Regions from separate parts of the Bacillus sp. JK62 genome, predicted to be linked through region 3. Evidence: riboswitches for the same ligand, from Rfam matches in the RefSeq annotation. Region 3 holds a riboswitch; each other region holds the start of a gene.
The links. Region 3 has a riboswitch for S-adenosylmethionine ahead of metK (methionine adenosyltransferase). Riboswitches for the same ligand answer to the same signal wherever they lie in the genome.

Region 1 (4,333 bases), on a different contig from region 3:
TGCTGTAACCGAGCCCCACAACAACATCATTGCCTTCCCGGACAAGCTGGGTCAGTCCTTTTTCGTACGTACCGGTGTCTTTTATTTCTCTGTAATCAAATGTGATGCCGAGCTCGTCTCTTGCTTTCATCAAACCTTGAAAGCCTGAATCATTAAATGATTGGTCGCCGAGGCCGTTGTCTGTCAGCATGATGCCGATTGTTTTCGTTTTTTCGGCCGCCGTCTCCTCGGATTTGCCGGCACATCCCGCCGTGCTGAGCGCAAGCAGCAGTACAGCCGCAAATATCGCCATTTTTCTCATTGAAACTCTCCTTTTGTTTTTTTCTATAGTTATATATCGGTTCGGATGTCAGAATATTTTATTTCAATAAAATATGTATGTTCGGCAGGTTGATAAACAAATGAGGGATATAGGAGCTTTTGAGAAAATAAAAAACACCGGTTTTGGTTCACCGATGTTTTTGCAGAAAATTTATTGTTTTTCGTATGTCCAGCCGTCTTTCTGATACACTTTGCCGTTTTTCATCAGGTGCCCGAGCGCCCGCTTAAAGGCGGCTTTGCTTAAATGAAATCGTTCGCGGATATCGTCAGGATCGCTTTTGTCTCCGTAAGGCATCGCGCCGTTTCTTGATCTCAGATAGGTCAGAATCTCCTCCGCGTCAACCGAAAGCGCATCCTGCTTTCTCGGCAGCAGGGACATGTTGACGGAGCCGTCTTCCTTCACCTCGATGACACGCCCCGTCACGCGGCTGCCGAGTCTCGGCTCTTCTTTTCTTTCTGAAGGGTGAATAAACGCGCGGATGCCTTCATCGGTTATCAGAAAAGAGCCTGATGCGATCAGTCTGTACACCGTGCCTGTCAGGTCTTTATTCATGACGTCTTCCTCTGCATCCGTAAATAATTCACTGATGATATCCTCAGGCGCCGGCTTGGCAAACATGCGTCCGCGGCTTGTCACCTTCAGCATGCAATACAGTCTGTCGCCTTTTTGCGGCCAGACGGATTTGTACGGAGGCAGGTGCTCCGTTGCGACGAGCGCGTCTTTTGACAGACCGACGTCGACGAATACGCCCATATCCTCCACAGCGTCCGTCACTTCCACCCATCCGTAGTCATAAAAGCTGATAAGCGGCTTTTTCATCGTCGCCGCGAGTCTTTCCTGATGATCGACGTAAATAAATACGTCCACTTCATCTCTGTCTTCAATATCCTCTGTAATTTCACTGTTATGTAAAAGAACCGTATCCTCGCCGTCGGTTAAAAAATAACCGAAATCGGTTTGGTGATCTATACTAAGCGTGAGCTGCTGCCCTGGTCTCATGTTATCGTCCTTCCTGATTCGCCCGTATGAGGCTGATGTTTTTCTCATTTTTTCCAATATGCATAAATTCATGCTTTATGCTGTTGGACATTTCTCTTTATTCTACTATAATCAACTCATAAGTGAAATGTTATAGGAGGTTTTCTCATGGCAAAAGAAAGTTCTTTTGATATTGTATCCAAAGTTGAATTTCCCGAAGTGCAGAATGCGATTCAGATGACGCTGAAAGAAATCGGCACGCGCTATGACTTTAAAGGATCGAAAAGCGATGTAACTTTAGAAAAGGAAGAACTTGTCCTGATTTCTGATGACGAGTTTAAACTGAATCAGCTCAAAGATGTGCTGAGCGGCAAGCTGATCAAACGGGACGTGCCGACGAAAAACATTGAATACGGTAAAATCGAAAATGCCTCAGGGGGCACGGTGCGCCAGCGCGCGAAGCTTGTACAGGGCATTGATAAAGACAACGCCAAAAAAATCAACGCTGTGATTAAAAACTCCGGCTTGAAGGTCAAGTCACAGATTCAGGACGACCAAGTGCGCGTCACCGGAAAAAATAAAGATGATCTGCAGCAGATTATTGCAGCCGTCCGCGGGGCAGACCTGCCGATTGACGTTCAATTTATTAATTTTAGATAAATTATGTGATTCCTATTGATTATTGTCTCTATTTTCGGTAAATTTGGAGAAAGGGATTTTCACAGTTAAGTTTTGGAAACCCATGACAATTATATGAACGTTCTTATCAAGAGAAGCCGAGGGACTGGCCCGACGACGCTTCAGCAACCGGTGTAATGGTTTAACCCAAACCATGACCAAGGTGCTAAATCCAGCAAGCTAAAAACAGCTTGGAAGATAAGAAGAGAGACAAATGATTACAAAGTCTTCTTCTTAAGAAGACTTTTTTTATTTCTCTTTTTTCCTTGCTGAATGTGACGAAGGAGGCAAACAATGGGACTATTACAAGACTTAAAAGAACGGATTTTAATCGGGGACGGCGCGATGGGCACTCTCCTCTATTCCTACGGCATTGACAGATGTTTTGAGGAACTGAACGTATCAAAGCCCGAGGAAATCAAGCGGATACATAAGGCTTACGTCGAAGCCGGGGCAGACATCATCCAGACAAATACGTACGGCGCGAATTTTATTAAGCTCTCAAGATACGGACTTGAGGATGAAACAAAAAAAATCAATCAGGAGGCGGTCAGAATCGCGCGCGCTTCCTCAGACGGCGCTTATGTATTGGGAACGATGGGCGGCATCCGCACCTTTAACAAAAACGCCTACAGCCTGGAGGAGATTAAACGCAGCTTTCGGGAGCAGCTTTATTTATTGCTTCACGAAGAGCCGGACGGTCTGCTCCTGGAAACATACTATGATTTAGAAGAGGCGCGCGAAGTGCTGAAGATAGCGAGAAAAGAAACGGAACTTCCGATTATGCTGAACGTATCCATGCACGAACAGGGCGTGCTGCAGGACGGAACGCCGCTTCGGGAAGCCCTCAGGTCAATTGCCGATCTCGGCGCTGACATAACGGGAATCAATTGCCGGCTCGGCCCGTACCACATGATTGAAGCGCTCACCGAAGTGCCGATTTTCCGTGACGCTTATTTATCGGTCTACCCGAACAGCAGCCTTCCGTCTTTAGAAGAAGGCCGGCTTGTGTATGATACGGACGATGCCTATTTCCGGGAGAGCGCCGTACAGTTCCGCACTCAGGGCGCGCGCATTATCGGCGGCTGCTGCGGTACGACGCCAAACCATATCAGAGCCATGGCTGAAGCGGTCCGCGGACTTTCTCCCGTCACTGATAAAGAAGTGAAAATCAGACGGGAAGAAGAAGTCATCTCCGTCCGGAACGAACGGACCGAGCCGGGTTTAAACGAAATCGCCGCTCAAAAACGGTCAATTATCGTAGAGCTTGACCCGCCGAAAAAATTGAATTTTGACAAATTTCTGCAAGCGGCGGCTGAATTAAAAGAAACCGGCATAGAAGCGCTGACGCTCGCCGACAATTCATTGGCGACACCGCGGATCAGCAATGCCGCCTGCGGTTCATTGCTGAAAGAGCGCCTTGATATCCGTTCTCTCGTTCACATTACATGCAGAGACCGCAACATCATCGGCCTTCAGTCACATTTAATGGGGCTGGATACGCTCGGGCTTACCGACATTTTAGCCATCACGGGTGATCCTTCAAAAATCGGCGACTTTCCGGGGGCTACCTCCGTCTATGATTTAACGTCCTTTGACTTGATCAGGCTGATTAAGCAATTCAACGAGGGCATTTCTTTATCAGGGAAACCGCTCGGCAAGAAAACGAACTTTTCCGTAGCCGGAGCATTTAATCCGAATGTCCGCCATCTTGATAAAGCAGTAAAACGGCTGGAGAAAAAAATCGAGTGCGGAGCTGACTACTTCGTGTCCCAGCCTGTCTACTCGGAGCAGCAGCTCATTGACATTCATCATGAAACGAAACACCTCAAAACACCGGTGTATATCGGAATTATGCCGTTAACGAGCAGCCGCAATGCAGAGTTCATTCATCATGAGATCCCGGGCATTAAGCTGTCAGACAGCATCCGGGAAAAAATGGCGCTCGCCGGCGAAGACAAGCAAAAGCAGAAAGCCGAAGGCCTCGCCATCGCCAAGTCGCTTCTCGACACGGCGTGCGAACTGTTTAACGGAATTTATTTAATCACCCCGTTTCTCCGTTCTGATTTGACATCAGAGCTTGCAGCTTATATTAAGCAAAAGGATGAAAAGCGGGCTGATGTATATTTGCATTGACGCGGAAGAGGCCGCCTGATATGACAGGCGGCTTTTTCATGGTACGATACAGAAAAAGAATCAAACAAAGGAGGATTTTTTATGGTTGAAGTAAAACCCATCACCGCAGAAGACACATACGCCATCAGACACAGCGTGCTGCGCCCCCATCAGACGATTGAGGATTGTAAATATGATCAGGACAGCGTCAAAGGAGCATTTCATCTCGGAGGTTTTTAC
Region 2 (4,333 bases), on a different contig from region 3:
TTTTTGAGTTATGCTCAGCATGATCGACAAACGTGTAAATCGTAAAATCAAATACTTGCGTAATTAAATTCTCCCATTTCTTCCTTTCTCCCTGAGCAAACGAAGATTCATGTTTATCGGCAAACGCATCATAATAACTGATGTATAGTCTCCGGTTTCTCATGAATTCACGGACCACATACTGGACGGGAGTATCCAGATGCTTCTGGTCTTTCGCAAGCTCAATCACCCACCGCTCGAACTCTTCTAAAAATTCTTTTTCCGGCATGATATACATTTTATTAATATGCCGGTAAAATTCTTTATCCTGCTCCGTCAGTTCTTCTGTGATGACGGGATTTGTCAAAGAATAAATCGAATTCGGATCCGAATCTTCCATCGTTTCGATCCACTCTTTCGCAATTTGATCCACTTGTTCTGAAAAATAGCTGTATAACGCTTCATTTATCTTCATCTCTCTTCTCCTTTCCCATTTCCAATTATAGCGTCAGCGGGTCATGAATGAAAATGAAAGCTGTCAAACTATCCATTTATTTGAAATTTTTTAGTCCGATAGATTACGCCTTTTTTATGAAAATGCTTCAAATGACTCTTTCCGGCCGGCATGCTCTGCCATAAAATAGTAGCAACACCCTTGTATCCACTCGCAAGCATAAAAAAGGAGGGCTTTTTTATGAATGGTGAAATGCATTTGATTCCTTATGTCACGGATGAACAGATCATGGATGTGAACGAGCTTCCTGAGGGGATTAAAGTGATTAAGGCGCCAGAGTTGTGGGCAAAAGGGTTTAAAGGCAAGGATATTAAAATCGCGGTGCTTGACACAGGCTGCGACATCAATCATCCTGATTTGAAAGACCGGATTGTCGGCGGGAAAAACTTCACCGATGATGACGGAGGCAAAGAAGACGTGATTTCCGATTACAACGGACACGGGACACACGTTTCCGGAACGATTGCAGCCAATGATTCAAACGGCGGAATTTCGGGTGTCGCGCCGGAAGCAAGCCTTTTAATCGTTAAAGTTCTCGGCGGGAAAAACGGCAGCGGCAAATACGAATGGATTATTAACGGCATCAACTACGCCGTTGAACAAAAGGCGGACATTATTTCCATGTCACTCGGCGGGCCAAGCGATGTGCCTGAACTGAAAGAAGCGGTCACAAATGCGGTAAAAAGCGGTGTTCTGGTCGTTTGCGCGGCAGGAAACGAAGGCGACGGAGACGAGCGTACAGAGGAACTGTCGTATCCGGCCGCTTACAACGAAGTGATCGCAGTCGGATCAGTCTCAATCGCCCGTAAATCGTCTGAATTTTCAAACGCTAATAAAGAGATTGACCTGGTGGCTCCGGGAGAAAATATTCTCTCCACCCTTCCCAACCATAAATACGGGAAGCTGACGGGCACTTCAATGGCCGCCCCGCATGTGAGCGGAGCGCTTGCCTTAATAAAAGGGCTTGAACAGGACGCGTTTCAGCGGACGCTTTCTGAGGCTGAAGTCTACGCCCAGCTCGTGCGGCGGACCCTTCCTTTGGACATCGCCAAAACATTGGCCGGGAACGGATTTCTGTATTTAGACGCGCCTGAAGTACTGATGGAAAGAGCCGAACAGGCACAGCTGCTGTCTTTCTGATATTTTTCTCGTATAATGATTGATCAGTTTGTCACATCACCAATTTTTAAATTGTGAGATTTTCTATTGACAGTGATCTGAATAAGCTGATAAGATAACCAACAAATGATGTAACTTTTCAAAAAAATTGAAATACTTTCTCTTATCGAGAGTTGGGCGAGGGATTGGCCTTTTGACCCCAACAGCAACCGACCGTAATTCCATTGTGAAATGGGGCGCGTGATTTTTGCGCCGAGACGATTGTCTCATAAGGCACGGTGCTAATTCCATCAGACGTGATCTGAGAGATAAGAGAGGCTTGCATTTTGAAGTTAAAGCCTCTTTCTCTCATGAGAAAGAGGCTTTTTTGTTACATCTCACTTAAAGGAGGAGACTTAATGACAACAATCAAAACTTCGAACCTCGGTTTTCCGAGAATCGGCTTGAACAGAGAATGGAAAAAAGCACTTGAGGCTTATTGGAAAGGAAACACTGATAAAGAAACGTTTCTTAAAAAGCTTGACGGTTTATTCTTATCAGCTGTCAAAACACAGCTTGACCAACATATCGATATCGTGCCGGTCTCTGATTTCACTCATTATGATCATGTGCTTGATACCGCCGTCAGCTTTAACTGGATTCCGGAAAGATTCCGCAGCATCACGGATCCCGTTGATACATACTTTGCGATTGCCCGCGGTGTAAAAGACGCCGTTTCCAGTGAAATGACGAAATGGTTCAATACCAACTACCATTACATCGTTCCTGAATATGACGAAAGCATTGAATTCCGTCTGACGAGAAACAAACAGCTTGACGACTACCGCCGGATCAAAGAAGAATTCGGAGCGGAAACGAAACCTGTCATCGTCGGTCCGTATACATTCGTCACGCTTGCGAAAGGATACGAAGAATCAGAAGCGAAAGCGATTCAAAAACGCCTTGTTCCTCTTTATGTGCAGCTGCTGAAAGAGCTTGAAGCAGAAGGCGTCAAATGGGTTCAGATTGATGAGCCTGCCCTTGTGACAGCTTCTTCTGAAGATGTCCGCGCCGCAAAAGACCTCTATGAATCTATTACAAAAGAGCTTTCAGGACTGAATGTCCTCCTGCAGACATACTTTGATTCAGTTGATGCATATGAAGAACTCGTTTCTTATCCCGTACAGGGAATCGGACTTGATTTCGTGCATGATAAAGGCAGAAACCTTGAGCAATTGAAAAAGCACGGCTTCCCGAAAGATAAAGTGCTGGCAGCCGGTGTGGTCGACGGCCGGAACATTTGGAAAATCGATGTTGAAGAACGCCTTGATGCAGCTTTGGATATCCTCAGCCACGCTGATGTTGAGGAGTTATGGATTCAGCCTTCAAGCAGTCTTCTGCACGTGCCGGTGGCGAAACACCCTGACGAGCATCTTGAAAAGGATTTGCTGAACGGCCTGTCATACGCTAAAGAAAAACTGGCGGAACTCGGCGTCTTAAAAGAAGGGCTTCTGTCCGGAAAAGCGGCCGTCAGTGAGCAGATCGAAGAATCAAAAGCGGCACTTAAGGCTTTAAAAGCATTCGCAACAGGAGCGAACTCAGCTCAAAAAGAAGAGCTGAATCAGCTGACGGAAAAAGATTTCTCCCGTCCGGCAAGCTTTGAAGAACGATTGGCGCTGCAAAATGAATCACTCGGTCTTCCTCTTCTGCCGACGACGACAATCGGAAGCTTCCCTCAATCTGCCGAGGTGCGGAGCGCACGGCAAAAATGGCGCAAAAAAGATTGGACGGATGAACAGTACCAAGCCTTTATTAATGCGGAAACGAAGCGCTGGGTTGACATTCAGGAAGAAATCGGCTTAGACGTGCTCGTTCACGGAGAATTTGAGCGGACGGACATGGTCGAATACTTCGGTGAAAAACTGGCCGGATTCGCCTTTACGAAATATGCATGGGTGCAGTCTTACGGTTCACGCTGCGTACGTCCGCCTGTCATTTTCGGAGATGTCGAATTTATCGAACCGATGACGGTAAAAGATACGGTCTACGCCCAATCGCTGACTGAAAAACACATGAAAGGCATGCTGACGGGACCTGTCACCATCTTAAACTGGTCATTCCCGCGTGTGGATATTTCAAGAAAAGAAATCGCCTTCCAGATCGGGCTTGCCCTCAGAAAAGAAGTAAAAGCGCTTGAAGATGCCGGTATTCAGATTATCCAAGTGGATGAACCCGCGCTCCGCGAAGGACTGCCGTTAAAAACGCAGGATTGGGATGAATATTTAACTTGGGCCGCAGAAGCATTCCGGTTAACGACATCTTCTGTGCGAAACGAGACGCAGATTCATACGCATATGTGTTACAGCAACTTTGAAGATATCGTAGATACGATCAATGATCTTGACGCGGATGTCATTACAATCGAACACAGCAGAAGCCACGGAGGATTTTTAGAGTACCTGAAAGAACATCCTTACGTGAAAGGCCTCGGACTCGGTGTATACGACATTCACAGCCCGCGTGTGCCGGCAACTGAAGAAATCTATCAAATTATTGATGACGCGCTTGAAGTGTGTCCGACTGACCGCTTCTGGGTAAACCCGGACTGCGGACTGAAAACAAGACAGCAGGAAGAAACCGTTGCGGCATTAAAAAATATGGTCGACGCCGCGAAACAGGCACGAAAAAAACAAGCTCAGCTTGTATAATCAAAACAGCCATCCGTAATTTGCGGATGGCTGT
Region 3 (4,333 bases):
ATCTGTATTGAAAGTGTAGCCTTTCGCTTCAAGCTCTTCTCTCAATTCAATGTAGTTATAGATTTCGCCGTTAAAAATGATCCAATATTTTTCGTCTTCATATGATAAAGGCTGTCCGCCGTTTTCTACGTCAATAATACTGAGCCGTCTGAAGCCGAATCCGACGTGCTCATCATGATAATACCCATCGCTGTCAGGACCGCGGTGAACGATCATTTGGTTCATTTGTTTGATTAGCTCTTCTTGATCTGCGGTTTGAGTTAATGGATGCTTATTAAAAACACCGACAAATCCACACATAGTATAGCCTCCATAAGTGTAATTTTCTAATTGGACCCCCTTTTTATAGACGCTTTGTTACGCCATTGGTTTCACGCTATGTAAAAAATAAGCATGGCAGCATCTACAAAAAGGGAAAGCCGCTTAAGTAAGCGGCTATAAAATTATTCTCCTAGTGCTTCTTTGCGAAGCGCATCCGCCTTGTCAGTACGCTCCCAAGGAAGATCCACATCATGACGTCCGAAGTGGCCGTAAGCAGCTGTCTGCTTATAGATCGGGCGGCGCAGATCAAGCATTTTAATAATGCCGGCAGGTCTCAGGTCGAAGTTATTCCGTACGACTTCGATCAGTTTTTCTTCAGAAGCTTTTCCTGTATCAAATGTATTGATGGAAATAGAAACAGGCTGTGCCACGCCGATCGCGTATGCAAGCTGCACTTCACAAGAATCAGCAAGACCTGCTGCCACGATGTTTTTCGCTACGTATCTCGCAGCGTATGCCGCAGAACGGTCTACCTTCGTCGCATCCTTACCGGAGAATGCGCCGCCGCCGTGACGTGCATATCCGCCGTATGTGTCAACGATGATTTTACGGCCGGTAAGACCCGCATCACCTTGAGGTCCGCCGATTACGAAACGTCCCGTAGGGTTGATGAAGTATTTTGTTTCTTCATCGATCAGTTCCTCAGGCACAACAGGGTTAATGACATGCTCTTTCAGATTGCGCTGAATCTGCTCAAGCGTAATTTCCGGGTGGTGCTGAGTTGAAATGACGATCGCGTCGATGCGGACCGGCTTGTTGTTTTCATCATATTCAACGGTAACTTGCGTTTTGCCGTCAGGGCGAAGGTACGGAAGAATGTCTTCTTTGCGGACTTCGCTCAAACGGCGGGCTAATTTATGCGCCAAAGAGATCGGAAGCGGCATAAGCTCTTTCGTTTCGTTACACGCATAACCGAACATCAGGCCTTGGTCTCCCGCTCCGATTGCTTCGATTTCAGCATCGCTCATTGTGCCTTCACGCGCTTCAAGAGCCTGATCGACACCCATTGCGATATCCGCAGACTGTTCATCAATTGATGTTAAAACAGCGCAAGTCTCCGCATCAAATCCGTATTTAGCGCGTGTGTAGCCGATTTCTTTAATCGTTTCACGGACTGTTTTCGGAATGTCAACGTATGTTGATGTAGTAATCTCTCCGCTTACCAGCACAAGTCCTGTCGTTACAGATGTTTCGCAGGCCACGCGCGCGTTCGGGTCATTTTTTAAAATCTCATCTAAGATACTGTCAGAAATTTGGTCACAGATTTTGTCCGGATGACCCTCAGTAACAGATTCAGATGTAAATAGTCGACGGTTTTTACTCATTCACTTTTCCTCCTGAAAAAAGATCTTTTGCAAGACCTTCTCATATGATACGGAACTCGCTCCCTCTTAATACAATGTCATACTATATCAGAGAATGTTAATTGGCATATTTTATGAAATAAAAAAACCTTTTCCACTCGAGGAAAGGGTTTGGTCTGTGTGCCTTTCACTCTTATCGCTCAAGGAAAATATTAAACCTTGCATCAGGTTAGCACCTTGGTTTCCCACAGTGTTTTCACCTGCTTTTTTACAGAGAAACCGGTTGCTGGGCTTCATCGGGCCTGTCCCTCCGCCAGCTCGGGATAAGAGTATCCGCTCAATGAAATATCTTATCGTAAAAGGGCGGAAAGTGTCAATATGAATTAAAGCGATTGCGCGCCTTTATTTCGGGAAGCAATGGAAAAACACAAACAAAAAACCGCAAATAGTATAGACTATTTTCAGATATATGTTATACTAATTCCACATTCAGCGAAATACAAATAAACCGGCAAAGGAAGGTTTTTATGAAATTAGTTGATTTAACCGCAGATCTTCAAGCATTACTTGCAAGTCCGAATGTGCATCATAATTTATCGGCTCCAAAACTTACCGAAAAAGTAATCAGCCGAAATGAAGGAACGCTGACATCAACGGGCGCCGTACGCGCCACCACCGGCGCATATACAGGCCGGTCACCTAAAGATAAATTTATCGTCCGTGAACAAAGCACAGAAAATCAAATTGATTGGGGGGCGGTGAATCAGCCCATTTCTGAAGAGGCGTTTGAAAAGCTGTACGCCAAAGTCGTCAGCTACTTAAAACAGCGGGATGAACTGTTTGTGTTTGAAGGATTCGCGGGAGCGGATGAAAAATACAGACTGCCGATTACGGTCGTAAATGAATTTGCGTGGCACAATTTATTCGCGCGCCAGCTGTTTATCAGACCGGAAACGGATGAAAGAGACCCGCAAGCGCAGCCTTTCACCATTCTCTCAGCTCCGCATTTTAAAGCAGACCCGGAGACGGACGGCACGCATTCGGAAACATTTATCATTGTCTCTTTCGAAAAGCGCGTCATTTTAATCGGCGGCACCGAATACGCCGGAGAAATGAAAAAATCAATATTCTCCATTATGAACTTCCTGCTTCCGCAGCAGGATATACTGCCGATGCACTGCTCAGCCAACGTCGGTGAAAAAGGCGATGTCGCCCTGTTTTTCGGCCTTTCCGGCACAGGGAAAACGACGCTTTCAGCCGATGCGGACCGCAAACTGATCGGAGATGACGAGCACGGCTGGTCAGATTCCGGCGTTTTCAATATTGAAGGCGGATGTTACGCTAAATGTATCAATCTGAGCGAGGAAAAAGAACCGCAGATTTTTCGTGCGATCCGCTTCGGGTCTGTTCTTGAGAATGTCGTGCTTGATGAAAAAACGGGTGAAGCGGATTACGACAATTCCTTCTACACGGAAAACACAAGAGCCGCATATCCGATTGAGATGATCGGCAATATCGTGCAGCCTAGCATTGCCGGCCATCCGCAGGCGATCGTCTTTCTAACGGCGGACGCATTCGGCGTGCTTCCTCCGATCAGCAAACTGACGAAGGAACAGGCGATGTATCACTTCTTAAGCGGCTACACCAGTAAACTCGCGGGAACCGAACGCGGCGTGACATCTCCGCAAACGACTTTCTCGACGTGCTTCGGTTCACCGTTCCTTCCGCTTCCGGCACATGTATATGCCGAAATGCTCGGGCGTAAAATCGACGAACACGGCGTTCAAGTCTTCCTGGTCAACACAGGCTGGACCGGCGGAGGGTACGGAGTCGGAGAACGGATGAAACTTTCGTATACAAGAGCGATGGTCAAAGCCGCTATTGACGGCAGACTGAACCAGACTGACATGACGGCAGACAGCATTTTCGGCCTGCACAGTCCCGTTCATGTTCCGGGCGTGCCGGATGAAGTTCTTCAGCCTGAAAACACATGGAGCGATAAACAAGCATACAACGAAAAAGCGCTGTTTTTAGCCAATGAGTTTAAAGAAAACTTTAAAAAGTTTTCCCATGCAGACTCGATTGCCAAAGCCGGCGGACCTCTCGTGTAATCAAAAAAGCCAAGGGCGTTTATGCCCTCGGCTTTTGTTTTTTCAGTTTGTCGAATGAAGCGAAGTGAGTCTGTATGTAATGCTTGTCCGGCCGTTCGCCCATTCGAGCTTTTGGACCTCGCCGGTGCCGGATTTCTCTCCGGTTTTCGTTTTGCGCACGTCCATCGGAATATCAAGAGGATAGACGCGGTAGCCCTCTTTCTCCAATAAAAAGATATTTTCCTCTATCCGTTTTTCATTGCCTTTTGTCACAATCATGGTATTAAATTCAACAGGCATTCCCAAAATGAAAATCCCCTTTCATTCTCTTATTCTTTATTATCATATCATAAATCAGGCATCTTACCGTGTCTTCATCCATTCCGCCAGCCGCCGGACAATGCGTCTGTTTTCCTGCGGCGGAAAATAATGCGTAAAACCGCTGTAATACCAAGTTTCCACCGGTTTCCCCGCCTCTTTCAGCTTGTCCTCGATCATCCGGGCGTGTTCAATCGAAACATTCTCATCATTCTCTCCATGGATGAGCAGCACAGGGGCCTGAATGCGGTCTGCTTTTTCAAACGGCGAACGCCATCTGTATTCATCCGGCACCTTTTT
Region 4 (4,333 bases), on a different contig from region 3:
CGGACGGCCGCGCTTTCTGACACATCAATTTCCGCCCGGACTGAGCCTTCCGTCCGGTCTCCTTCGGCTAAAATCCGGCCCCACGGGTCAATAATCAGGCTGTGGCCGGCAAATTCATTATCGGGATTGGACCCCGTGCAGTTAGAGGCTGCGACAAAACATTGGTTTTCAATTGCTCTGGCGATAAGCAGGCTTCGCCAATGATCAAGGCGGGGCAGAGGCCATTCCGCAGAGATAAACAGGACATTCGCGCCCTGGGACGTATGCTTTCTGATCCATTCGGGGAAACGGATATCATAGCAGATCAGCCCGGCGCACTTGACACCGTCAAGCTCAAAGGAACCGTCGCTGTTTCCTGCTGACAAGTAAAGGTGTTCATCCATCAGCTGAAACAGATGGGCTTTCTGATACCGCTTCACGATCTGTCCGCTGTTATCGGCGATGTACATGGTGTTATAGACATCTTCGCCTTCTTTGACCGCAAAAGATCCGGCAACGAGGTGTACGTTGTATGTTTTTGCCGTTTCTTTAAGCCACTGTTTCGAAACTTTGCCGTTTTCATCCGCCAGCTGGTCTAGCCGTGTGAGATCATAGCCGGTCGTCCACAACTCAGGAAGCACGATTACATCCGCATGGCGGCTTTCTTGCTCAATCAAAGATTCTGCTTTTTTAAAATTTTCTGAAGGATTTCCGTATGAAATATCAAATTGCAAACAGGAAACGGTCCATTTCATTTTTTAACACCTCAAGTTTCTCTTTACTTTTTTTATTTAACCATATATGATGATGGACTATCATTTCAAGACATTTTTAGAAGGTGAAAAATATGAACTTTGAAATCTCAGATGTACTCAAACAGCTGCCGGAACAATTTTTCGCATCATTGGTGCAAAAAGTGAATCAAAAGCTGAAAGAAGGCAGAGACGTCATCAATTTAGGGCAGGGAAACCCTGATCAGCCGACGCCTCAGCATATCGTTGAAGAAATGAAGCGTGCCGTCGAAAGGCCGGAAAATCATAAATACTCCTCATTCCGGGGCGCTTACAGCTTCAAAAAAGCAGCCGCTGCATTTTATGAAAGGGAGTACGGGGTCACGCTTGATCCGGAAACGGAAGTCGCCGTGCTGTTCGGAGGCAAGGCGGGACTTGTTGAGCTTCCGCAATGTCTTTTAAACCCGGGAGATACCATTCTGGTGCCTGATCCCGGATATCCTGATTACTGGTCGGGCGTCGCCCTTGCGAAAGCGAAAATGGAAATGATGCCGCTGACGGAAGAAAGAGGGTTTCTCCCTGATTACAGCGTAATTCCTGAAAAGGTGCGGAGCGAGGCGAAGATGCTGTATCTCAATTATCCGAATAATCCGACCGGCGCTGTGGCGACTGAGGCGTTTTTTGAGGAGACGGTCGGTTTTGCGGAACAAAACGGCATTTGTGTCGTTCATGATTTCGCGTACGGAGCCGTCGGTTTTGACGGGCATAAACCGCTGAGCTTTTTACAGACGGAAGGCGCAAAAGAGACGGGAATCGAAATCTATACCTTGTCCAAAACGTATAATATGGCGGGCTGGCGGGTCGGATTTGCCGTCGGAAACGCTTCTGTTATCGAAGCGATCAACCTTTATCAGGATCATATGTTTGTCAGCCTGTTTCCCGCGGCGCAGCAGGCGGCGGCAGCCGCTCTTTTAGCGGATCAGGCATGCGTCGCAGCGCAAAATGACAGATATGAATCAAGACGCAATGCATGGATTAAAGCCTGCCGCGGTATCGGCTGGGATGTGACGGCTCCGGCGGGCTCCTTTTTTGCATGGCTCCCTGTGCCCGACGGTTATACGTCACAGTCGTTTTCAGATCTGCTGCTCGAGAAAGCGGATGTCGCCGTCGCTGCCGGAAACGGGTTCGGAAAATGGGGGGAAGGCTATATAAGAGTCGGTCTTCTGACAAGTGAAGAAAGACTTAAAGAAGCTGCGGAACGGATCGGGAAACTGAATCTTTTCACCTGAAAAAGCATTGACATATCAGGATAACAATGCGATAATTCAAAATACTTTATAAAATCATTATTCTTATCAAGAGCAGGCAGAGGGACGAGCCCGATGAAGCCCGGCAACCGACTGATAAAGCACGGTGCTAATTCTTGCAGCAGGAGCTGAGAGATAAGATTCGGACATAACACGAAGCCTCTTTCTGCTCATACGGAAGAGGTTTTTTATGTTTTGTGAAAGAAAGAGAGGCGTTCACGCATGAGCGAAGTATTGGCAACATATCTTCTGACAAACACAACGGACAGTGAAAAGCGGGCGGAACAGATTGCGGCGGGGCTGACGGTAGGCTCCTGGACTGACCTGCCCCTGGTGAAGCAGGAACAGCTCAGAAAACATAAAGGCCGGGTCGTAAAAGTTGAGGAGAAAGAAGGAACCTCAGAAAACGAAACACAATCCGTCATCACTATCGCCTATCCTGAGGCGAACTTTTCAAGAGATATTCCGGCCGTCCTGACGACGGTATTCGGAAAGCTGTCACTGGACGGAAAAATAAAATTGACTGATCTTGAATTTTCCGAAGGGTTTAAACGCTCCCTTCCCGGGCCGAAATTCGGTATATACGGCATCCGCAAACTGCTGGGCGAATTTGAAAGACCGCTTCTGATGAGCATATTTAAAGGCGTGATCGGACGGGATCTCGCCGACATTAAAGAACAGCTCAGACAGCAGGCGCTCGGCGGCGTGGATCTGATTAAAGATGACGAAATTTTCTTTGAAAATGAACTGGCTCCGTTTGAAACCCGCATTATCGCAGGAAAACAAGTCCTGAAGGAAACCCGGGAGGAGACGGGGCATAAAACGCTGTATGCCGTAAACCTTACGGGAAGGACCGCTGAACTGCGGGATAAAGCGAGGCGCGCGGCAGAACTCGGGGCGGACGCGCTTTTATTGAATGTGTTCGCTTACGGTTTAGATGTGATGCAGAGCCTTGCCGAAGACAGGGAAATCCCGCTTCCGATCATGGCGCATCCGGCAGTCAGCGGCGCGTTCACATCATCTCCCGTTTACGGCTTGTCGCATGCGCTTTTGCTCGGCAAGCTGAACCGCTATTGCGGCGCTGATTTCAGCTTATTTCCGTCACCTTACGGATCCGTTGCTCTTCCGAAGGAGTCCGCGCTTGCAATCCATGATGAATGTGTAAAAGACGATGTCTTTCATCCGTCGTTTGCCGTCCCGTCAGCAGGCATTCACCCCGGTATGGTGCCATTGTTGATGCGCGATTTCGGCATCGATCACATCATCAATGCCGGCGGTGGCATTCACGGCCATCCGAAAGGAGCCGAGGGCGGCGGAAAAGCGTTCCGCGCCATCATTGATGCGGTGCTTGAAGCGCAGCCGATTGAAGAAAAAGCCGCGTCGTGCAAAGATCTTCAGCTCGCATTAGACAAATGGGGAAGGGTGGAAGCCGTATGACCCGCACACCGCTGATTATTTGTGATTTCGACGGCACGGTCACCATGAACGACAACATTGTCAGCATGATGAAAGAATTCGCGCCTCCTGAGTGGCTTGAATTAAAAGACGGTGTTCTGTCTAAAAGCATATCAATCCAAGAAGGGGTCGGCCGGATGTTCGGACTGCTGCCGAGCAGCTTAAAAGAAGAACTGACCGGCTTTATTCTGAAGGATGCGAAAATACGGGACGGCTTTTTGGATTTTGTCTCGTTTGTCCGGTCAAACGGCCTCCCGTTTTATATCGTAAGCGGAGGAATGGACTTTTTTGTGCATCCGCTTTTGGAAGGGATCGTAGAAAAGGAGCGGATTTTCTGCAATCATGCATCCTTTGACAATGAATATATTCATATAGACTGGCCGCACGCCTGTGACGGAGGCTGCACCAATCAATGCGGCTGCTGCAAACCGTCAGTCATCCGGAAGCTGTCCGATCAGCAGAAATTTCTCATTATGATCGGTGATTCGGTCACGGATGTCGAGGCTGCAAAGTTATCCGATATGTGTTTTGCGAGAGATTATCTTTTGACTGAATGCAAAGAACTCGGCCTCCGGCATCTGCCTTTTCAAGATTTTCATGAGGTGAGAACAGGCATTGAAAACATCGGGGAGGTGCAGGCATGGCTGCAAAAGAAGAACGCTGGCGCGAACTTGCCGAGGTAAAGCGCGAGCTGGCCGAAAGAGACTGGTTCCCGGCAACGAGCGGGAATCTTTCCATCAAAGTATCCGACGCGCCGCTGACTTTCCTCGTTACGGCGAGCGGAAAAGACAAACGAAAAGAAACAGACGAAGATTTTCTCTTAATCGATGAGAACGGGAAGCCCGCTGAGACCGGCCATTC

Region 1: another riboswitch for S-adenosylmethionine. It lies ahead of ACWJJ4_RS10655 (bifunctional homocysteine S-methyltransferase/methylenetetrahydrofolate reductase); the one in region 3 lies ahead of metK (methionine adenosyltransferase).
Region 2: another riboswitch for S-adenosylmethionine. It lies ahead of metE (5-methyltetrahydropteroyltriglutamate--homocysteine S-methyltransferase); the one in region 3 lies ahead of metK (methionine adenosyltransferase).
Region 4: another riboswitch for S-adenosylmethionine. It lies ahead of mtnW (2,3-diketo-5-methylthiopentyl-1-phosphate enolase); the one in region 3 lies ahead of metK (methionine adenosyltransferase).

What each region holds. Positions count from the first base shown of each region.
Region 1 is NZ_JBSJQA010000003.1:213,535-217,867, reverse strand. Features, by position in the region: gene ACWJJ4_RS10670 (BMP family lipoprotein) at 1-301, opposite strand, end outside; gene ACWJJ4_RS10665 (CvfB family protein) at 473-1,369, opposite strand; gene ACWJJ4_RS10660 (YajQ family cyclic di-GMP-binding protein) at 1,469-1,960, shown strand; SAM riboswitch class I at 2,061-2,183, shown strand; gene ACWJJ4_RS10655 (bifunctional homocysteine S-methyltransferase/methylenetetrahydrofolate reductase) at 2,273-4,114, shown strand; gene ACWJJ4_RS10650 (GNAT family N-acetyltransferase) at 4,196-4,333, shown strand, end outside.
Region 2 is NZ_JBSJQA010000004.1:113,332-117,664, reverse strand. Features, by position in the region: gene ACWJJ4_RS11780 (STAS domain-containing protein) at 1-454, opposite strand, end outside; gene ACWJJ4_RS11775 (S8 family peptidase) at 674-1,633, shown strand; SAM riboswitch class I at 1,773-1,927, shown strand; gene metE (5-methyltetrahydropteroyltriglutamate--homocysteine S-methyltransferase) at 2,011-4,299, shown strand.
Region 3 is NZ_JBSJQA010000002.1:20,566-24,898, reverse strand. Features, by position in the region: gene asnB (asparagine synthase (glutamine-hydrolyzing)) at 1-300, opposite strand, end outside; gene metK (methionine adenosyltransferase) at 444-1,646, opposite strand; SAM riboswitch class I at 1,816-1,955, opposite strand; gene pckA (phosphoenolpyruvate carboxykinase (ATP)) at 2,153-3,736, shown strand; gene ACWJJ4_RS05260 (DUF2584 domain-containing protein) at 3,779-4,021, opposite strand; gene ACWJJ4_RS05255 (alpha/beta hydrolase family protein) at 4,079-4,333, opposite strand, start outside.
Region 4 is NZ_JBSJQA010000004.1:145,836-150,168, forward strand. Features, by position in the region: gene ACWJJ4_RS11925 (carbon-nitrogen family hydrolase) at 1-734, opposite strand, end outside; gene ACWJJ4_RS11930 (pyridoxal phosphate-dependent aminotransferase) at 827-1,999, shown strand; SAM riboswitch class I at 2,060-2,159, shown strand; gene mtnW (2,3-diketo-5-methylthiopentyl-1-phosphate enolase) at 2,240-3,454, shown strand; gene mtnX (2-hydroxy-3-keto-5-methylthiopentenyl-1-phosphate phosphatase) at 3,451-4,155, shown strand; gene ACWJJ4_RS11945 (methylthioribulose 1-phosphate dehydratase) at 4,113-4,333, shown strand, end outside.